DNA from 2 places in the Rhizobium sp. Leaf341 genome. Region 1 is predicted to be linked to the other one. Evidence: predicted binding sites of a transcription regulator. Region 1 holds the regulator's gene; the other holds the start of a gene.
What was found. Region 1 encodes LexA, which represses DNA repair genes until DNA is damaged. Its sites were predicted from a motif close to TGTTCNNNNTGTGTTCNG; they were not measured.

Region 2: a site for LexA is predicted at 1,732-1,749, ahead of ASG03_RS01175 (putative DNA modification/repair radical SAM protein). Genes of this name have one in related genera too.

The regions. Positions count from the first base shown of each region.
Region 1 is NZ_LMPE01000015.1:10,917-15,126, reverse strand. Features, by position in the region: gene uvrA (excinuclease ABC subunit UvrA) at 1-1,197, opposite strand, end outside; gene ASG03_RS15015 (single-stranded DNA-binding protein) at 1,529-2,065, shown strand; gene lexA (transcriptional repressor LexA) at 2,326-3,042, shown strand; gene ASG03_RS15005 (hypothetical protein) at 3,371-3,610, shown strand; gene ASG03_RS15000 (hypothetical protein) at 3,860-4,147, opposite strand.
Region 2 is NZ_LMPE01000002.1:259,041-263,250, reverse strand. Features, by position in the region: gene ASG03_RS01180 (UdgX family uracil-DNA binding protein) at 1-467, opposite strand, end outside; gene ASG03_RS01175 (putative DNA modification/repair radical SAM protein) at 497-1,729, opposite strand; gene ASG03_RS01170 (type 1 glutamine amidotransferase domain-containing protein) at 1,912-2,472, shown strand; gene ASG03_RS01165 (HpcH/HpaI aldolase/citrate lyase family protein) at 2,680-3,591, shown strand; gene ASG03_RS01160 (DUF1737 domain-containing protein) at 3,588-3,794, shown strand; gene ASG03_RS01155 (metallopeptidase family protein) at 3,831-4,210, opposite strand, start outside.

The sequences.
Region 1 (4,210 bases):
CGGCACGATGCCTTCGAAGGTCTTGGTGGTGTTGTAGGACCGCGCGCCGTCGGCATATTGGAACACGATCTTCTCGTCCGTTCCCCGCAGGATCGCCGTCTTGGCAGCGTCCGAAAGGTCGGCCCAGGTATTGCTCAGCTTGAAGCCGAACGTCTTGCCGAGGGCCTCCAGCGTCTGATTGTAATAAGGAGAGGACGATTTCGCCCACGGCGCGATGGCGCCGTTTTTCAGCGTGCGGTCATGCTCCGGCACGATCAGGGCTTCGTCGATCTTCTGCTGGCTGCCAAGGCCGTCGCAGGTGGGGCAGGCGCCGAACGGATTGTTGAAGGAGAACAGGCGCGGCTCGATCTCCGAGATCGTGAAACCCGACACAGGGCAGGCAAACTTCTCGGAAAAGAGCACCCGTTCGTGCGTCTCGTTCAGCGACTTGTTGGCCGAGCCGCCGGCCGACGTCTCCTTCTCGGGCAGGGGCTTGTCGGCGAACTCGGCGATGGCCAATCCATCCGCCAGCCGCAGCGACGTCTCGAGACTGTCGGCGAGCCGTGCGGCAATGTCGCCGCGAACGACCAGGCGATCGACGACCACGTCGATATCGTGCTTGTACTTCTTGTCCAGCGCCGGCACGTCCGCAATTTCGTAGAACTGGCCGTCGACCTTCACACGCTGGAAGCCCTTCTTCATCAGCTCGGCGAGCTCTTTCTTGTACTCCCCCTTCCGGCCCCGGATCATCGGCGCGAGGATGTAGAGGCGGGCACCTTCCTCCATTGCCAGGATCCGGTCGACCATCTGGCTGACCGTCTGGCTTTCGATCGGCAGGCCGGTCGCCGGTGAATAGGGAACGCCGACGCGCGCGAAGAGCAGCCGCATGTAGTCGTAGATTTCCGTCACCGTCCCCACGGTGGAACGCGGATTCTTGGACGTCGTCTTCTGCTCGATCGAGATCGCCGGCGAGAGGCCCTCGATCAGATCCACATCCGGCTTCTGCATCATTTCAAGGAACTGGCGCGCGTAGGCCGAGAGGCTCTCGACATAGCGGCGCTGCCCCTCCGCATAGATGGTATCGAATGCGAGCGACGATTTTCCCGACCCCGAAAGGCCGGTCATCACGATCAGCTTGTTGCGCGGGAGGTCTAGATCAACCCCCTTGAGATTGTGCTCCCGCGCACCGCGGATCGAAATGGTCTTGAATTCGCTCATGGTAGGATGCTCTGTGTGGGGACGAAGCCATTACTTAAGATCGATACTTCATATGTCGAGCCGGCGTCGCGCGAAACCGAAATTCCACGCTGAAGCAATCCGCCGGACGGATGGCGGCCGGAAGGGAACGCGCGGTCCGTCTTGCGAACCCGCACGACCCGTCTGGCGCGTCGCTCGATTGACAGGATCATAGCGAACACCTAGAACAAATAAAGAACAAATTTGCAAACTGTGGATTGCCGCCGGCCGGGGGCGAAAAGCCACGTCGAAAAGCGTAGGCTTCCGGCACACTGCGGATGGTCGAGCCGCGTTCAGGAGACAGGACAAAGAGATGGCTGGTAGCGTAAACAAGGTGATCCTCATCGGAAATGTCGGTGCGGACCCGGAAATCCGGCGGACGCAGGACGGCAAGCCGATTGCCAACCTGCGCATCGCCACCTCCGAAAGCTGGCGGGACAGGAATTCCGGCGAGCGGCGCGAGAAGACCGAATGGCACACGGTTGTCGTCTTCAACGAGGGTCTCTGCAAAGTCGTCGAACAGTATGTGAAGAAGGGCGCGAAGCTTTACCTCGAAGGCGCGTTGCAGACACGCAAGTGGCAGGACAAGGACGGCAACGACCGTTATTCCACCGAAGTGGTGCTCCAGGGCTTCAATTCGACGCTGACCATGCTGGACGGACGTGACGGCGGCGGCGGCGGTGGAGGCGGCGGAAGCCGCGGTGGCGCCGATTACGGCGGCAGCAGCGGCCCGAACTATGGCGACGACTACGACCGTCCGGCGTCGTCTTCCAGCGGCCGGTCCGGCGGGGGTGCCGGCGGATCTAGCGGTGGTTTCTCGCGGGATCTGGACGACGATATTCCGTTCTGATTCCGTTTCCGATTATCACGATCGAACAGTTTTCGCCGTTGCGAATGTCTTCGCGACGGCGTTTCTGTATGATGCTTGGCCTCTGCGCGATCGAGAGATCGTATCGTGCCAGAAGCGCCTCCAAACCAAGAAAAAAGCTGATGGAAATAGCGGGAAGCGAGCCGACGACAGTTGAGTTAGGCGGAATGGGACTTGCAGAACACATGAGGAACATATAACACTGTTCTTGCTTTGTTTCGTGACTCTGGAGTCGATTGATCATGCTGACCCGCAAGCAACAAGAATTGCTGATTTTCATTCATGAGCGCATGAAGGAATCGGGTGTCCCGCCGTCGTTCGACGAGATGAAGGATGCCCTCGAGCTGGCATCCAAGTCCGGCATCCATCGTCTCATCACGGCGCTCGAGGAGCGGGGTTTCATCCGGCGTCTGCCGAACAGGGCGCGCGCGCTGGAGGTGATCAAATTGCCGGACGCCTATCTCGCGTCCACTCCGCCGAAGCGCGGCTTTACGCCCAGCGTCATCCAGGGAAGCCGTCCGGCTCCCGCTTCGGAGACACCGCTGACGCCGCCGTTGGCGGTGGGAAACGACAACAGCGTATCGGTTCCTGTCATGGGCCGCATCGCGGCGGGGGTTCCGATCTCCGCCATTCAGAACAACACGCATGACATTGCCGTACCCGCCTTCATGCTGGGCAGCGGCGAACATTACGCCCTGGAGGTCCGCGGGGACTCCATGGTGGATGCCGGTATTCTCGATGGCGACACCGTGATCATTCGGAACGCCAACAGCGCGAGCCCCGGTGAGATCGTCGTTGCGCTGGTCGATGACGAAGAGGCGACCTTGAAGCGCTTCCGACGCAAAGGAGCGTCCGTGGCCCTGGAAGCAGCAAATCCCGCCTATGAGACCCGCATTTTCGGACCGGACCGTGTCAAGGTTCAAGGAAAGCTTGTCGGCTTGATTCGCCGCTATCAGTAAAATCCACGCACACCTGACCGCACCACGTCGGACAGAAATCGGCGACCGGTATCGCTGACCGAGCAAGATGGCCGCTGGTGCGATGGGTTCGCTCCCGGTCGTCGTGTCGCGAAAGCGCGCGCGTGATGTTGTGCGTGCGGTTTCGTCTCGCGTCCTTGGTCGTATGAACGTTCCACGGGATCAGGCTAGCAGTTGCGTTTCGGTACGTGGTGGCCAAAGCCTGTCGCCGAGCGACAGTGCCGTTCTCCTATCGATTGAGTCGTGTGACGGGACTGTGGAACCGGTTGCAGGCGGCCGCGTTAACCGTCCGAATGCTGCGGAGACCGAGATGCCGGGAACAACGGAAAGTTTTGAAGTCCTGGTCTTCGATGTGAACGAGGGCGAGGTCTCTCAGTCACGCGAACCGATCATGGCCGAAAGTGCCGACGCTGCACGGCAGTTGGCGGGTCGGCTGGCGGAAACGCACGCCGGGACGATTGCCCTCTCCAGGCGCGGACGCGTGGCGATCGGAGAGTGCGAGCCATCCGTCGTTCTGGAACAGCACGGTCGGATCGGTGATTTCGACTGAGAAGGCCGACCTCGCGGCCCCACTTTTTCCGCGCTTTTGCGCAAAGGATCATGTCTATGAGAATGATTTTCGTCGGGATGCTTGCATCCGTCCTCAGTATCCTCGTGATCAAATATGCCAACAACGACCTTGGCAACAGTGTCCCGATGACCACCGTCGGAGCAGCCAGCTCCCTCTAACAGAGACGCCAGGCTGCTCCGGAGTGCCGGAAAGGCCGCGCAAGCATGGCGCGGCGCGACCAGACCTCGGTCACTCGTGGATCGTGTAGGATCCCATCTCGCAGAGGTTCTGTTTGTCTTCCGTCGTTGCGAGGTTCGATCCCTCTTCGAACTCGAACCGCATGTCATAATCGCAAACATCGCGACCATCTGCGATCGTCAGTTCGATGGTCTCGCCCGGATTGAGAACCTGCTCGCCGAATACGTCACCTTCCCATTCGCTGACGCCGACGGGCGACGTGTAGAACCGCGTGAGGACGGATTGCGTGCCGTTTTTGAGCGAGAAGACGAGATCTTCCGCTTGTGCCGTTCCGGACATCAAAATCGTGCCCAAAACAAGCGCGCCTGTCAGCCGTGCCAGTGTCAACATTGTGTTTATCCC
Region 2 (4,210 bases), on a different contig from region 1:
ACGGGATGGACGATGACGTCCATGATATCCGTCGTCGATGTGCCGGCACCGATCTCCTTGAAGCGGACGAAAGCCTTCATCTTGTGGCTATCGCGCCGAACGGACTTTTCCATCGCCTGCAAACGCACGACATCGGCGTCGGAAACGATGTCCAGCAGATTGCGCTCTGACTGCAGACGCCAGAGCGTGCGATAGAGAAGACCAAAGCGGCCGGGATCAGAATGGCAGATCACCGTTTCGGCAAGCGTCATGAAGGCGCGGGGAACGGTGATCTGCACCGGTGATGCCGATCGGGCGCCCTCCCGTTCTTCGTCAAGGTTCGCGGGCACCGGCGTGACCTCGGCAAACAGGTCTGCGGCGACACCCTGCCTTTCGCGCCAGTCCACGGCGGTCGGCAACGTTCCCGCCATCAGGAGACGGCGTGCAGCATCCCGCCATTCACCAAAGTCGCCTTTGCCATCGAGCATGACGGCTTGCCTCTCGATGAGCGGCGGCATCAGAGCAGGACCAGTTGTTCCGGTTTGGGCTCGAACATCGTGCGCAGATCTGGACGATCGATGAGCCGGGATGGCGTCCAGCCTTCTGCAACGATAAAGGCTTGGACCTTCTTCAGCGACACCTTGAGGCGTGCAAGATCTTCCAATCGCAAGGTGCGATGCCGGCGTGCGGACAGGATGGCGCGAACGATCTTGGTACCGAAGCCGGGAACGCGGAGCAGCATCTCGCGATCCGCCTTGTTGATGTCGACGGGAAAACGCTGCCGGTTGGCCAGAGCCCAGGCAAGCTTTGGATCGAGATCGAGATCCAGCATGCCGTCGGGCTGGTCGCGCGTGATCTCTTCGATGCCGAAGCCGTAGAAGCGGTAGAGCCAGTCGGCCTGGTAGAGCCGGTGCTCGCGCATCAGAGGTGGCTTGACAAGGGGCAGGTTGCGCGAGGCATCGGGGATCGGGCTGAAGGCGGAGTAGTAGACGCGACGCAGTCCATAGCTGCCGTAAAGCCGGGCGCTGGTCCCCAGGATGACGCTGTCGTTCGCCTGGTCGGCCCCGACAATCATCTGCGTGCTCTGGCCGGCGGGAGCGAAGCGCCGGGTCCGCTTGGTCTGCAGCGTGGGATCACGCATCTCCTCGATCTTCAGGCGAAGATCGCCCATCGATTTGCGGATGCCGTCCGGTCGTTTCTCCGGCGCATAGCGCGTGAGGCCCGCATCGGTCGGCAGTTCGATGTTGATCGACAGACGGTCGGCATAGAGCCCGGCCTCCTCGATCAGCGCGGGCGACGCTTCCGGGATCGACTTCAGATGAATGTATCCGCGGAAGTTATGAGTCACGCGGAGCTCGCGAGCGATGCGCACCATTTCCTCCATCGTATGATCCGACGAGCGGATGATGCCGGACGAGAGAAACAGGCCTTCGATGTAATTTCGCCGATAGAATTCGAGCGTCAGCCAGATCACTTCCTCAACCGAAAAACGCGCCCGCTCGACATTGCTGGACGAACGGTTGATGCAGTAGGCGCAGTCGTAGATGCAAAAATTCGTCATCAGGATCTTGAGCAGCGAAATGCATCGCCCATCTGGCGCATAGGCGTGACAGATGCCGGATCCCTCGGTGGAGCCGAGGCCGCCGCTTGCCGACGAATTGCGTTTCGTCGTGCCGCTGGAGGCGCAGGATGCATCGTATTTGGCGGCATCCGAGAGGATGGCCAAACGCTCTTTCAGCGATTTTTTCATAGTGTTCTACATATGTTCTTTTGGTGCAAACGTCAATGTTACGTGCGTTGACGCTTTCATTTTCGGAACGATCGGCGGCGCGCTTCGTTAACAGGTCGAACCCGTCGTGACATTCGCATGCGGGGTCACCGGCCAACGCGCCGTGACCGGACGCAACGTGACAAACAACAAGGAGCAGGCTCATGCCTTCCATCAAGGACTCTAAAATTCTCATTCTCGCCACCGATGGTTATGAACGGTCGGAACTGCGTGTTCCCTATGACGGCTTGAAAAAGCAGGGTGCAACCGTGAAGATCGCCTCGATTGGCAAGACCAGCATCAAGAGCTGGGACGAAAAGGATTGGGGCGACAGCATGGATGTCGATCTCGAAGCCAAGGATGTGAACATCGCAGATTTCGACGCATTGGTTCTGCCGGGCGGCCAGATCAACCCGGACAAGCTGCGCGTCGAAGACGAAGCCTTGCGGATCGTGCGTGAGTTCGTCTCCTCCGGTAAGGTCGTCGCTGCCATCTGTCATGCGCCGTGGCTTCTGGTCGAGGCCGGGGCCGTCAAGGGCCGCAAGGTTACCTCGTACGCGTCGATCAAGACCGATGTGGTCAACGCCGGTGGCTTGTGGTCAGACGAGGCCGTGGTGACCGACAAGGGCATTATCACCTCCCGGAATCCCGGCGATCTCGATGCCTTCGTGGCAAAGATCGTCGAGGAAGTCGAAGAAGGTCTTCATGACCGCAAGGCAGCCTAAAGTCTGTCCCTGAACGATCTGACCGGCTCCATTTCAGAATGGGGCCGGTTTTTTTATGCCTGGTTGTCTGCTGACCCGGAGCGGGATGGCTCTGCGATTATCCTATGCCGAACTGAGGCCATCCGACGCTGAACGGAGGCGGTAGCGGGAGCATCTCCGGTGCACGACGCTTGCGAAGCCGAAACGAGACAGGCAAAAGGGTGCATGATGTCTTTGTCCGACCGCCACCCCCATCGCCTGCGCCGCTCCGTGCTCTGTGTTCCGGCCGACAATGATCGTGCGCTTGCAAAGGTGGCAAGCCTCTCGCCCGATGCGGTTATCTACGATCTGGAAGATGCCGTGCTTCCGGAGCACAAGTTGGAGGCCCGCCAAGCGCTGGTGCGCCATCTTGGGCAGTCAACGCAGACCATGCCGGGCGTCGAACAGATCGTCCGGATCAACAGTCTGGCCTCGGGTTTCGGCGAAGCGGATCTTCAAGCTCTTTCCGTCTGCCGGTTTGATGCGGTTCTTGTGCCCAAGGTGGAGGGGCCACGGGATATTCTCGACATTGCCGAAAGCTGGGACGAGGGTGATGCGCCCGATGATCTGCGGCTTTGGGCAATGATCGAGACGCCAAGGGGCGTTCTCAATGTGGCGGCGATCGCGGAAACAGGGCGCACGCGCGGCGGGCGGCTCGATTGCTTGATCCCCGGCCTCAACGATCTGCGCAAGGAGACGGGCGTCGCGGCTCTTTCCGGACGCATCTATCTCGTACCCTGGCTCATGCAGATCCTTCTCGCGGCGCGGGGAAGCGGGCTCGATGCTCTCGACGCCGTCTTCAACGATATTGCCGATGCGGAAGGCTTTGCCCGGGAGTGTGCGGCAGGTCGTGATATGGGGTTTGACGGCAAGATGCTGATCCATCCGCAGCAGATCGCGCCGGCGAACACCGCTTTCGGACCTTCCGCTGCCGAAGAGGCGGAAGCCCGAGAGATCGTCATGGCCTTCGATCATCCGGACAATGCCGGCAGATCGGTCATCGTGCACAAGGGCAAAATGGTCGAACCACTGCATCTCGACCAAGCGCTTGCCTGCCTTGCCAAGGTCGAGGCCATCAAACGAAGAGGGAAACCCACATGAAACTCTACCGCTTTCTCACGGGTCCAGACGATGCGAGCTTCTGCCACAAGGTGACGGCCGCTCTCAACAAGGGCTGGGATCTGCACGGCTCACCGACGTACACCTTCAACGCAGACGCGCAGATCATGCAGTGTGGCCAGGCAGTGGTGAAAGATGTCGACGGCAAGGATTACGTGCCCGACATGAAGCTGTCCGAGCAATAGGCAGACGCACGATTTACATGGCATGCGGCGGGTTCATTACCCGCCGACATGCTCCACGCTTGCCTCGATCCGCTCCATATCGTCGTCAGACAAACCGAAATGATGGCCGATCTCATGGATGAGGACATGGGTGATGATATCGCCCAGCGTCTCGTCGTTTTCGGCCCAGTAGTCGAGGATCGGCCGGCGATACAGCGTGATCCGGTTCGGCATCGTACCGGTTTCCATGGTGAAACGCTCGCCGATACCGCGCCCCTCAAACAGCCCCAGCAGATCGAAGGGCGTTTCCAGCGCCATGTCTTCGAAGACATCGTCATCCGGAAAGTCTTCGATCTCGATGATGAGATCAGTGGCCAGCAGCCGGAATTCCTCCGGCAGGTGCCCATAGGCTTCCAGCGTCAGGGACTCGAACGTGC